2 regions of the Frischella perrara genome follow, and region 1 is predicted to be linked to the other one. Evidence: riboswitches for the same ligand, from Rfam matches in the RefSeq annotation. Region 1 holds a riboswitch; the other holds the start of a gene.
The links. A riboswitch is a leader RNA that binds a small molecule or an ion and turns the genes downstream of it on or off. The one in region 1 is predicted to bind thiamine pyrophosphate.
Positions count from the first base shown of each region.

Region 2: it holds a riboswitch for thiamine pyrophosphate, as region 1 does, so the genes downstream of both, thiM (hydroxyethylthiazole kinase) here and thiB (thiamine ABC transporter substrate binding subunit) in region 1, are expected to answer to the same signal.

Region 1 covers NZ_CP009056.1:1,395,205-1,402,134, reverse strand. Annotated here, with positions in the region: gene FPB0191_RS06125 (basic amino acid/polyamine antiporter) at 1-19, opposite strand, end outside; gene ddaH (dimethylargininase) at 81-851, opposite strand; gene apt (adenine phosphoribosyltransferase) at 1,077-1,628, opposite strand; gene brnQ (branched-chain amino acid transport system II carrier protein) at 1,641-2,999, opposite strand; gene argS (arginine--tRNA ligase) at 3,345-5,081, opposite strand; TPP riboswitch at 5,200-5,323, shown strand; gene thiB (thiamine ABC transporter substrate binding subunit) at 5,395-6,393, shown strand; gene thiP (thiamine/thiamine pyrophosphate ABC transporter permease) at 6,369-6,930, shown strand, end outside.
Region 2 covers NZ_CP009056.1:2,327,028-2,333,957, reverse strand. Annotated here, with positions in the region: gene dam (adenine-specific DNA-methyltransferase) at 2-814, opposite strand; gene FPB0191_RS11800 (SPOR domain-containing protein) at 852-1,574, opposite strand; gene aroK (shikimate kinase AroK) at 1,635-2,156, opposite strand; gene gutQ (arabinose-5-phosphate isomerase GutQ) at 2,381-3,358, opposite strand; TPP riboswitch at 3,547-3,656, shown strand; gene thiM (hydroxyethylthiazole kinase) at 3,697-4,497, shown strand; gene thiE (thiamine phosphate synthase) at 4,499-5,155, shown strand; gene thiD (bifunctional hydroxymethylpyrimidine kinase/phosphomethylpyrimidine kinase) at 5,152-5,943, shown strand; gene ubiD (4-hydroxy-3-polyprenylbenzoate decarboxylase) at 6,117-6,930, shown strand, end outside.

The DNA.
Region 1 (6,930 bases):
TGCGTACTATTCTATTCATCATCAATTCTTACTTAATGTTGATTTATATATTGTGTTTAGGTGTTATATGCGTCGTTCCATTAGAATCGTAATGACATACAGCTTACACCACCATCAATTTTGCGGTATTCGGAAGTGTCAACCTCGATAACTTGATATCCTAATGCAGCAATTTTAGCTTTTGTGATTGGGTAACCGGCTGGCATAATGATACGATCATTAACCCAAATACAATTTGCTGCATAACTTTCTTGTTCAGGAATCTCAATAATATTTAGATGTTGGAATTCTGGTTTGGTAATAAATTCCCCAGCGGCTAGCAAGTTATTATTTTCCAAATAGGCTAAGCCAGTTTTAAGATGTAGTACCTTTTCTAGCGTGACTATTGAACCTGTCAAACCATATTTATTTAAAAGTGCGATCATTTGTTCGGCACCTTGTTGATTAGTTCTTGCCGATAAGCCAATAAAATAATGATCATTTACCATCATAATATCACCAGCTTCAACCGTGCCTGGGTCCATTATCTTTTCGACTTTGTTAGGATAGAAACGTTTAATAGTATCTTCAATAATTAGTGTTTCATCACGTCGGCTTTTTGCACCCGGGCGTGTGATAATGGCACAATGTGGTGTACAAAGGACGGTATCTTCAACAAAAACAGAATCAGGGAAATGCTCATCAGGAGATAAAATAGTGATATCAACATCACATTGTTGTAAAGCGCGAATATATTCATTATGTTGTTCAAGCGCTTTTTTATAATCTGGTTTGCCTAAATTAGCCGAAGTTAAACCATCGACGAGAGATTTAGCAGGTGTTCTAACGATAATATGATTAAATCTTGTCATTTTTATTCCTTAATAATTATGCTTTATTTTTGAATAATAATTCACATTTCAGGCTTAATCAAGTAATAAATTGATTTATTATGCATGAAAATATATAAATCATTAAAAATGTAAGAAATATAATATTAAAAAAATAATAATGAGGTCATTACGACTCAATGATAAGAAGAAAGAAAAATCAAGTGGAGAATAAAGAGCAATAGGGATTGCTCTTTATAATAGACTTTATTCGCCAGAGAACTCAACAAGAGTAAAACAGTTAACACCTAACTCGGTAAGTTTATTTCTACCCCCTAAATCAGGTAGATCAATAACAAATGCCGCATCTTCAACAATGCCACCTGCTTTACGGATCAGTTTGGTTGTTGCGGCAATAGTGCCACCAGTAGCAAGTAGGTCATCGATCATTAACACTCTTTCACCAGGTTTAATCGCATCAGTGTGAATTTCTAAAGCATCTTTACCATATTCAAGTTGATATTCTTCTTTAAATACATGACGCGGTAATTTATGTGGTTTACGAACTGGAATAAATCCCGCATTGAGGGCTAATGCAACGGGTGCTGCAAAGATAAATCCTCTTGCTTCTGTTCCGACTACTTTATCAATTTTCTTATCACGATAATGTTCAACAAATAGTTCAATTGTTGTTTTAAAAGCGATAGGGTCTTCTAATAGACTTGTAATATCTCTAAATAAAACACCTTCCTTAGGGTAATTAGGTATAGTAATGATACTATTTTTGATTAAGTCTAGTTGAGCTTGTTTATTTTGCATAGCTGATGTTCCTTAATTGCAAACCGTGTTTTGTTTGGCAAAACACTTAGCGACGATATAACCCAATATACCGCCAATAATAGCAGGTATTAACCACCCTATACCTTGTACATATAAAGGTATATATTTGCTAAACATAGCATTAATTAGATTAACAATATAGGCAATAGTGGGCATTTCTTCATGTAATGCCGTACCTGGTAATAGGGTAGTATTAATTACAGATAAAATACTAGTGAAAAGAGTAAAGTATATTGCACCAACATATACCGCTTTATACCCTTTAAACAAATTATGAGCAAAGGTTAAAATAATAAATACAATTGTCACCGGATAAATAATCGACAATACGGGTATAGAAAATGAAATAAGGGCATTAAGACCAATATTAGCAAAGAGGGCGCTGATGATAGTAAATAAGATGGCATATTTTTGATAGGATAATTTTGGATAGATTGATACTAAATAGTTAGCACAGGCATGGGTTAGTCCAATATTAGTTGTCATACATGCCACGGTTACCATTAAACCTAAAACCAAATTACCCCAACTACTAAAATAGTAAGTTGAAGTATGAGCTAAAACTTGCCCACCATTTTCTAGTACACCTAATTGAGAGACACTGGTTGCTCCCATATATGCCAATGAAATATAGAAAAACGCAAGAATTGAACCTGCAATTAATGTTGCTTTCAAACAACCCAACATAATTTTGCGTTTATCTTCGACACCTGATTGAATAATACCTTGTACAACAATAATACCAAATACTAGTGATGCTAAGGTATCCATTGTGAGATATCCTTCAGAAAAGCCAGTGAAAAAAGGAAAATCTTGGTAATTTTTTGTGACAGGTGGTAATGTTTCTCCCATTGGGAAAAATAATGCAGCTAAAATAAGAATAAGAATAAAACTAATCTTAATAGGTGTTAGAAATTTACCGACAATATCAATGAAATTATGCGGTTTAAGTGCTAGTAAGCAACAGATGCCATAAAATAGAACTGAAAAAATTGCTAAGGCCAGTGTGTAGTATTCTTCATTAACGAAAGGTTTAATACCAATCTCAAAAGACACACTACCTGTTCTTGGCATTGCGAATAATGGACCAATTGTTAAGTAAAGTGTTGTAGCAAAAATTAGGCCAAATATAGTTCCTGCTCGTTGCGTAATTTTAAGGCAGTCTTTTTCACCAGAAAAACCGACGGCAATGACACCTAATAATGGGAGTATTACCCCTGTAATAACAAATCCCCAAGAGGCAAGGGTAAAATGATCCCCCGACAATTGCCCAAGCATGACAGGAAAAATCAAATTTCCAGCACCAAAATAGAGTGCAAATAAGGCTATTCCTATAACAAAAATCCGCATATCATTCCTTTAAATTTAATTGTTTATCAAAAACCGGCTATTATATACTTGATGAGGCAATAATTGCAAAATTCCCCAAGTGTTAAAGCCTTCTCTTTGATATAAAACACAGTGAAAATAACCATTTATAAATTAGTATCACATACTTTTTTATCCATACCCAAATATTTAATTAAATATTTCAATAGGTTATGATTTGTTACTAATGAATGTTAATTATTTAATAGATATTGAATTACTGATACTTAATGAAGTGAACGGCAAGAATGAGTCAATAAATTTAAGCCTAATATGATCATTGCTCGACATTAGTCTTTACCGAGCAATGATTATATCAAAAGACTTTTACATCTTTTCTACAGTTTTAATGCCTAACATATCCAAGCCTGTTTTTAGGGTCTTAGCTGTAAGTGCAGCTAATTTTAAACGGCTTTGTTTTTCATTACTACTTTCCGCTGCTAAGATCGGACAGTTTTCATAAAAACTTGAAAATAATGTGGCAATGTCATACAAATAATTACACAAAATATGGGGTAAACCATCATTCGCTACTGTAACAATAGTTTCATCAAATTGTGCTAAACGAATCGCTAAAGAACGTTCTTTATCATGAACGAGTTCAATGTTACCGTTTAAATCACTATCAATTGCAAGTTCTGCTTTTCTAAATACAGATAGCACGCGGGTGTATGCATATTGTAAATAAGGTGCAGTGTTTCCATCAAATGAGAGCATATTATCCCAATCAAAGACATAATCCGTCGTGCGGTTTTTAGAGAGATCAGCATATTTCACAGCGCCAATTGCTACCGCATCCACTACTTCAGCCAATTCTTCATCGGTTAATTCCGTATTTTTATTTTTAATTAGATTTTGGGCTCGTTCAACCGCTTCATCTAATAAATCATTTAATTTGACAGTATCGCCTGAACGTGTTTTAAATGGTTTGCCATCTTTACCTAACATCATTCCAAACATATGATGCTCTAATTTTAAAGATTCTGGTATGTAATGTGCCTTATGTGCGATCATCCATACTTGTTCTAAATGTTGATGTTGACGTGAATCGGTATAATAGAGAATTCGTTCAGCATGAAGTTGTTCATAACGGTATTTAATGGCTGCAATATCAGTCGTAGCATAGAGATAACCACCATCACGTTTTTGAATGATTACTCCCATTGGCTCGCCTTCTTTGTTTTTAAATTCGTCTAAAAATACAACTAACGCGCCATCACTTTCTACCGCCAATCCTTGATTTTTAAGATCACTTACCACTTTAGGCAGTAATTCATTATAGATACTTTCACCCATTGTATCTTCAAGCGATAAAGTCACATTTAAACGTTTATAAGTTGCGATATTTTGTGTCATAGTTATATCGACTAATTTTCGCCACATAGCAAGACAATATTCGTCACCACCTTGAAGTTTTACAACATAATTACGGGCTTTTTCAGCAAACTGTTCATCCTCATCATAGTGTTTTTTAGCAGCACGATAGAATGATTCAAGATCAGCCAATGCCATATCATTAGCGTTTTCGTTTTGCATTTTTTCTAAATAGGCGATGAGCATACCAAATTGCGTACCCCAATCCCCAACATGATTAGCTCGAATAACATGATGACCTAAAAATGCTAATACTCGGACAGTTGCATCGCCAATAATTGTTGAACGTAAATGACCAACATGCATTTCTTTAGCAACATTTGGTGCTGAATAATCGACAACGACAGTTTGCCCTTTATTTGCTATTGTTAAATTTAATTTACTGTCTTTAAGTGCTAATTCATTCAAGTTAGCAATAAAGTCTGACTTTAGAAATATATTGATAAAGCCCGGTCCTGCAATTTCTATTTTATCTGCAATATCCTCAATAGCTAATTGAGCTACGACTTTTTCCGCTAATTGACGCGGGTTGATGCCCATTTTCTTGGCGACAGCCATAATACCATTAGCTTGATAGTCACCGAATTGCGCTTTGGCCGATTGCTTGATTAAAGCATCACATTCAGGTGGCGCACCGGCAGCAATCATGGCATGTTTAATTTTGTCAGATAATAAATTTTGAATATTCACAGAAAGTTACCTAATTATTGCAAAGTAAATTGGGCAATATAATACCTGTAAAGGATGGAATTGTCATGCTAACAATGTGTTAAGCGTTTACTTTATTAATAAATCAGCTAAAATAAAATTGTTCTCAACGGGGAGCTAATAACGAAAGTCAGCTGAGAGTTGTAATTCATTAGAAATGGAAAACATGACCCGTCGAACCTGAACCGGCTAATACCGGCGGAGGGATTGAGCTTATCAAAGATGTAATTATGCACCATCTTTATTCAACTCAAACCTTTTGTCTTTTACTGAAATGGCTACCATTGGAGGCAAAATGTTTCGTAATCTTACGATCTTATTTATTTCTTTATTATTTATCCCTTTAGTTATGGCAACGGAAGAAAAGAAACCGATTCTGACGGTTTATAGTTATAGTTCCTTCCAATCAAAATGGGGACCTGGTGATAAAATCAAACATGATTTTGAACAACAATGTGACTGTATTGTAAACATTGTTGGTGTCGGTGATGCCGTCACCCTAGTTAATCGACTGCGTTTAGAAGGAGCAAAGACAAAAGCGGATGTGATACTGGGTCTTGATACTAATTTAATCAGCACAGCTAAAAAAGCACAGTTAGTGCAACCACATCAAATCGCTAAACCCGCTAACCTAACAATTGATTGGTGGGATAATGATTTTATAGTATATGATTATGGTTATTTTGCTTTCATTTATAATCAAAATAAAATCAAGAATCCTCCAACAAGTTTAGATCAACTGATTCATAATCAACATAATTGGAAAATAGTTTATCAAGATCCAAGAACGAGTACGCCGGGTCTAGGTTTTTTGTTATGGATGAATAATGTTTATGGCGATAAAGTCAATCAAGCATGGCGAGATTTAAGCAAACATACTTTAACGGTAACCAAAGGTTGGAGTGAAGCTTACGGATTATTTTTAAAGGGGGAAGCTGATTTCGTCTTAAGTTATAGCACATCACCCACTGTTCACATTATTAATGATCACGATTATCAATATAAAGCCGCTATCTTTGATGAAGGCCATTATCGACAAATTGAAGTCGCAGCTTTAAGTCGTTACACAAAACAAACAACCTTAGCGAGAAAATTTTTGGCTTTTTTATTAACGCCAGAGGTGCAAAATCAATTTGTTGAAAAGAACTATATGTATCCATCAATTAAGATCGAATTACCCAATGCTTACAATGAAATAGAAACAGTGAAAAAATCGCTTTCTTTTACTGAGGATGAAGTGAGTAACAACCAAAAAGCATGGATTACACAATGGCAAAATTCCGTCAGTCAATAAGTGATTATTTACCTGGATCCTTGGCCGTTATTTTTGTTACTGTAGTAATAATTTGTGCCTTATTTACTTTATGGTTATTTGCTTATCAACAAGGAGAAAGTGAGGTTAGTCTAGATCCATATCTACAACATGTTTTGTTTTTTACTTTTTATCAAGCAATTATTTCAACATTGCTATCGCTTGCTTTAGCGGTAATCGTGGCAAAATCACTGCTTTCAATTAATTTTAAAGGTAAATCATTTTTATTAAATTGCTATTCATTGACTTTTGCACTGCCTTCGTTAGTGGTTATTACAGGTTTACTATCAGTTTATGGGACACAGGGCATTATTGCTAATATTTGCCATTATTTTGAACTTAATTATTCATTGTCACTATATGGTATTAAGGGTATTTTGATGGCACATGTTTTTTTTAACTTTCCTTTAGCAACCAAAATTTATTATCAGTCTTTGTTACTAATACCTAATGAGCAAAAGAAACTTGCCCAACAACTCAATTTTAATTTATGGCAATCTTTTAAATATCTTGAATGGC
Region 2 (6,930 bases), 930 kb from region 1:
ATTAATGGGAATAGAGAGCTAAAAGTTCATCTATCTTTTTTCGACCTTGTCCATCACAACTTATTGAGCGACGCGTTTCTACAAGATGCAATTGTGCATCTTTATACCAATTTCGAGTATGAATAGTATCATGGTTGGAAATCAGTACGGGTATTTCCTGTTTAGATAATTTTAATGCTATAAGCGCTAAACGTTTTTGATCACGAACAGTAAAGTTGATCGAATAATAAGCGGTAAAATTTGCGCTTTGCGATAATGGCATATAAGGTGGATCACAATAGATGACAGCACCTTTTTGGGCTTTTTTCATCACTTTATCATAGGGTGAACAAATAAACTCTGCCCGTTGCGCTTTTTCGGAAAAAGCAAATAATTCATTTTCTGGGAAATAGATATTTTGATATTGACCAAATGGTACATTAAATTCGCCACTGTTGTTATAACGGCATAACCCATTATAACAATGGCGATTTAGATATAAAAATAATAAGGCTCTTTGATAAGGATTTTGGCTATTATTAAAATGCTCCCTTAATTCATAAAAAGCGCCTGCTTGGTTATTTTGTTCAGTAAATAATAACTTCGCATCTTCAATAAATTTATTCGGTTTATTTTTGATAATATTAAATAGCGATATTAAATCTTCATTAATATCGGCTAAAATATACCTTTCATAATTGGTATTTAGAAATACAGAACCCGCCCCAACAAAGGGTTCAATCAATAAATCACCTTCAGGTAAGTGTTTAACTATTTTATCTACAAGTGAATACTTCCCACCTGCCCATTTAAGAAAAGCACGCTGCTTTTTCAAAAGAGACTCCTGTAAACTCTCTGAAAATACTGATAGATCATTGTAAAACTAGCTTTTCTCTATTAACTACTGTACCTGATTTAACCCAAGGCGAATTACGTTGTAACTCTGACGGTAAATTTTGAATAACTGTTTTCGCATCTTTGATATTGGTAAAACTACCTTTAATAAGTACAAACCAAGGTTTGTTTTCGCGACGAGTTTCATAGATTTGGTAATTAGTCAGTTTATGTGATTTTGCAAATGCCATAATACTTTCCAATGATGATGTTGCAATAAGTTGGATAGTATAGTGATCATTCGGAAGCGTTTTACCTAATGGCAATTCATTATGCTCAATATCAAGATATGTATTTTGGCTGTTAAATTCAATAAGTGTATTATTGGAATTGTACATTTGAGACATACGCTCGGCAACATCATCAGAAATCTCAATACGCTCTTTACCCGTATAAGCATTTTCAGAACTTGTTGAGATCGAATTTGACGATATACTCGGCGGTGTTAATGTTTGATAACCTTGACTATATCTTTCTATACTATCTGAATTAGTTAAGTGATTATTACTCACATCAACATATTGTATCGGGCGATTAAATAGTAAGTAGATAATAATCAGTAATAAAACAATGATAATGGATGTAACCATGATTGTTAGTAACTTTTTATTCATTAAAAAGGACTGACTTAAATTAGATGCACTCTGAGATTCTTCAGAGAAATAGCGATCTTCTTTATTGGTACGAATTGGATTATTCACAGCGCCTCCTGTTACTTACAATACATAGTTTTTACAACAATATAATTGCCAAGCAGGCAATTATATTTGTTCGATTTGCTCTATGATATAACTAGCTACACCTTTAGCACTTTGTTCATCCGTTTTTATTGTTATATCTGCTATCTCTTCATACAATGGGACACGTTCTTCTTCAAGTTCTTCATAACGTTCACGGAGTGTGTTGCCACCCTGTAATAATGGTCGACGTTTATCTTTCTGCGTCCGGGCCATTTGTTTTTCTATTGTAGTTTGTAAATAAACTACAATACCTCTTGCTGATAGGCGATTGCGTGTTTCTTTAGATAAGATTGAACCACCACCTGTGGCTAATACAACGCCTTGCTTCTCAGTCAATTCATTGATCACCTTCTCTTCTCTAGCACGAAAACCGTCTTCACCTTCTAAATCAAAGATCCATGCAATATCAGCTCCGGTACGTCTTTCAATTTCTTGATCGGAATCAAAAAAATCCATACCTAACTGTTGTGCGATCTGCCTACCAATAGTACTTTTACCTGCCCCCATTGGGCCAATCAAAAAGATATTCCGCTTCTCTGCCATTATAATTTCATCATCTGTGTTTGGTTAAACATGCTGACGATTCGTTTTATAGACATTGTCTGTGATTATAAAACAAACCGCAATACTCTTAGTCTCCGTCTAAAGACAAAATTTAGGGCGACAATTATCGCAGGAGATATAGCTATTTTGCAATAAAAAATTTCTGATTATTTATTTCAGTTATAAATAATATCAGCTTTCTCCAAATGAATACAGTTTTCATCCTAGGAAATACCAGCTTGATGTAAATCATGTATATTAATTGCGCCGACTAAGCAATCATTCTGATCGACGACGGGTGCAGCGGTAATATTATAATCGTTAAATACTTTTAACGCTTCAATGGCTTTCTTGTTTTCAGGAAGACGATAACCCGGTGATGTCATTACTTGGTTTATCGGATCATGTAATGTACCATTATTTAATAATAAACGACGCAAATCGCCATCGGTAAAGACTCCCTTAATATGATTATTTGCATCACACACTGCAATTAAACCTAATCCTGTGCGACTTAGTTCAAGCATTGCATCAAATACCGTTGCACTTTCAGCGATTTTAGGTATTCGCTCTCCGGTACGCATAACGTCTTTAACTCGGTTAAGTAATTTTGCACCTAAGCTACCGGCAGGGTGAGAACGGGCAAAATCTTCTTCATTAAATCCTCTCGCTCTCATGACAGCAATAGCAAGTGCATCGCCTATTAATAAAGTGTTAGTTGAACTGGAAGTTGGGGCTAATCCCATAGGGCAAGCTTCTTTCTCAATGCTAACGTCTAAAACTGTATTGGCTGCTTTAGCTAATGGCGATGTTTTACCACCAGTTATGGCAATTATCGGTACGTTCAGATCTTTTAATATAGGTAAAATAAAATTAAATTCATTTGCTCTACCTGAATAAGATATGAGAATGATTGTATCAGTGCTGTTGACCATACCTAAATCGCCATGCAATGCTTCTGATAAATGCATGAAAAATGATGGTGTGCCAGTACTTGCTAAGGATGCGGCAATTTTTTTTCCTATATGACCTGATTTGCCAACACCAGATACCACCACTTTGCCTTTTGTTGCCAAAATAAGTTCACAGGCTTGAATAAAATTATGATCAAGTCGATGTAATAGTTTTTGAGCTTCACTCAGTTCAGATTCAATTAGTTCACGTCCATATTGTAATAATTGCGCTTGCCTAGATGAATTCATATGTTTATTGATATTTAACTATTGAAATGTAATTAGTCTATCAATAATCATTTAAAAGTAAATAAACGATTAAACTGGTATTTGTAGTTATTTTATTTTATTAATAAAAAAGATTGTAAGTATAAGTTATAAGTGATTTTATGGTCTATTTGCTTGTTATGTAAATTGCATGCATAATAACCATTCACTGATTTGACTCGGGGTGTCATTTGCAATTTGGTTTTGCTAATGGCTGAGAATTTACCCGTTGAACCTGATCTGGGCTCATACCAGCGTAGGGAAGTCTCCGCTTTCTAGTTAGATAGCACCTTCTCTACCATTTTAAGTAAGGAGAAGGGATGTCTTTAACTACTACATTATTACTAGCTGAACAAGTTAGCCCATTTATAAAACATGTTCGTTCAAGTAACCCGTTGGTTCATTGTATAACTAATGATGTTGTGCAAAATTTCACTGCAAATATTTTATTAGCTATTGGAGCTTCACCTGCTATGGTCGTTGCTCAGGAGGAGGTGGCAGACTTTGTTAAAGTTACGGATAGTTTATTAATTAATGTTGGAACTATTGAAAAGTCTTCAGCCCAGAGCATGCTTCTTGCAGCTCGTACAGCTATGTTAGTTGATAAACCTTGGGTATTGGATCCGGTTGCTGTAGGTTCGGTATTAAAATTTCGTACGCAGGTTGTGCACTCATTATTATCTTATCATCCCACGGTCATTCGAGGTAATGCTGCCGAGATTATGGCACTAATTGGGCACAAAGCTCAATCAAAAGGTGTTGATAGTCAAGAATCTACTGAATCAGCATTGACAGCAGCTAAGACACTAGCAGATCAATATCAAACCATTGTCGCCGTTACTGGTGCTACAGATTATGTTACTGATGGAAAGCAGGTATATTCTATCGCAGGAGGAGATGTAGCGTTAACAAAAGTAACCGGAACGGGTTGCTCGCTGTCAGCGATGGTTGCAGCTTTCATTGCTAATTCATCCGATCGTTTATGTGCCGCAGCCTCAGCGTGTTATATGATGAAGAAGGCTGCCGAATTAGCTGATAAACAACAAGGTTTAGGCAGTTTTGCCGTTTCACTTTTAGATCAATTATCTTTGATGGAAAATATCGTTGTAAAAGAGAAATAATATGCAAAAGAAACTCGATTTATCTTTGTATTTAGTTTTAGACCCAGATTTATGTGGCGGAATCGATGGGATGGTTAATACAGTCAAGATTGCAGTGGATAATGGGGTGACCGTTGTGCAATTAAGATCAGAGCATGAATTCGATCGATTAGATTGGTATCGTGCTGCATTAGCCTTAAAAACAGTTCTTCAAGATACGCCGGTTCCATTAATAATTAATGATCATGTCGATATTGCTTTAGCGGTTGATGCTGATGGTGTACATGTTGGACAACGGGATTTACCCGTCGATGTTGCCCGTAAACTTATTGGTGTCGATAAATTTCTGGGATTATCTATTTCAAATCAACAACAACTTGAAAGGGTAAATTGGCAATACGTCGATTATTTAGGTATAGGTCCGGTTTTCCCTACCACAACTAAGCAAGATGCTGCCCCAGCCATAGAATTAGCAGAATTAGCTAAACTAAATCACCTAAAGCGTTGTCCCGCTGTTGCTATTGGTGGTATTAACTTACAAAACCTCACACCAATTTTAGAAATGGGAATTGAGGGAGTTGCTGTCGTGTCGGCAATCTGTGGTCAGCCGGATATAGCTCGATCAACAAAACAACTTGCTCATAAGATTAATCAAATTCAACAAGGAATAAACAGATGACGATCGCATTAACAATTGCCGGTTCTGATCCTAGTGGTGGCGCAGGAATACAGGCTGATTTAAAAACGTTTTCGGCATTAGGCGCATACGGTATGTCAGTGATAACGGCTCTTACGGCTCAAAGTACTCAAGGTGTTGCAGACGTTTTTGCTATACCTGCAAATTTTGTTAAACAACAATTCAATGTACTTATAGAAGATAGCCAGATTGACAGCCTAAAAATTGGTATGTTGATGAACAATGCAATCGTTACCGCGGTAGCTGAAATATTAGCTCAAAAACCTATTCCTTACATTGTATTAGATACCGTGATGGTAGCAAAAAGTGGACACGCTTTATTAAATCAAAAAGCAATTAAGGCGATTCGTGAGAAACTCCTACCTTATGCCACCTTAATTACACCTAATTTACCGGAAGCAGCAGCATTATTAAATTGCCCGGAAGCAACGAATGAAGAACAAATGCAACATCAAGGACAGGCGTTATTACAATTTGGTTGTCAAGCAGTACTGATTAAAGGTGGGCATTTACATGGCAGAGAGAGCACGGACTATTTAATTACTCATGATGAAATAGTTCGTTTTTCAAGTATAAGAGTGAATACAAAAAATACACATGGTACAGGCTGTACACTATCAGCAGCGATATCAGCATTGTTACCTAAAATGTCGTTAGTTGATGCGATTAGACAAGCAAAAGATTATTTAAATGGCGCAATTAAACAAGCAGATACTTTGCACATAGGTAAAGGTATTGGACCTACTCATCATTTCTACCGTTGGTGGTAATATTTTGCAATTGTCTGTATTAAAACATATTAAATTAAACAGTAAAGTGCTAATTAAGAAAGCGTTATCCGTAAACACTGGATATACGCTATATTGTCTGGTCTTAAATACCTGATGGTGAATTATAATAATCACGTTATAATCATCCCTAGATGTCAATGTTTGAGATGCTCATGAAATATACAGATTTAAGAGATTATATTGCCCAACTCGAAAAACAGGGTGAATTAAAACGTATAAGCTATCCAATCAATCCGCATTTAGAAATGACGGAAATTGCTGATCGTGTTCTACGGCAAGGCGGTCCAGCTTTGTTATTTGAAAATCCAATTGGTTATAATATGCCTGTATTGTGTAACTTATTTGGAACGCCCAAACGAGTCGCAATGGGGATGGGGAGAGATGATATTTCAGCTTTGCGTGAAGTCGGTCATTTATTGGCTTTTTTACGTGAACCAGAGCCGCCAAAAGGAATTCGAGGTTTTTTCTCTGAATTGCCAAAATATAAACAAGTTTTAAATATGCCGGTTAAGCAGCGTTCTTCAGCACCGTGTCAGGAAATCATTATACAAAATGATGACGTTGATTTAACACAAATTCCTATCATGCACTGCTGGCCAGATGATGTTGCACCATTAATAACATGGGGATTAACAATTACAAAAGGTCCTAATAAAGATCGGCAAAATCTAGGGGTATATCGTTTGCAACGACTGGCTAAAAATAAGTTAATTATGCGCTGGTTGGCTCATCGTGGTGGTGCATTGGATTTTCAAGAATGGAAGACTGCAAAACCGGGTGAAAAGTTCCCGGTTGCTATTGCATTAGGGGCAGACCCGGCCACTATTTTAGCCGCAGTCACACCTGTACCCGATACCTTGTCAGAATTTGCGTTTGCCGGATTACTACGGGGGCATCGAAGTGAAGTGGTTAGCGCTTTATCATGTGATTTACTTGTCCCCGCTAGTGCAGAAATTGTATTAGAAG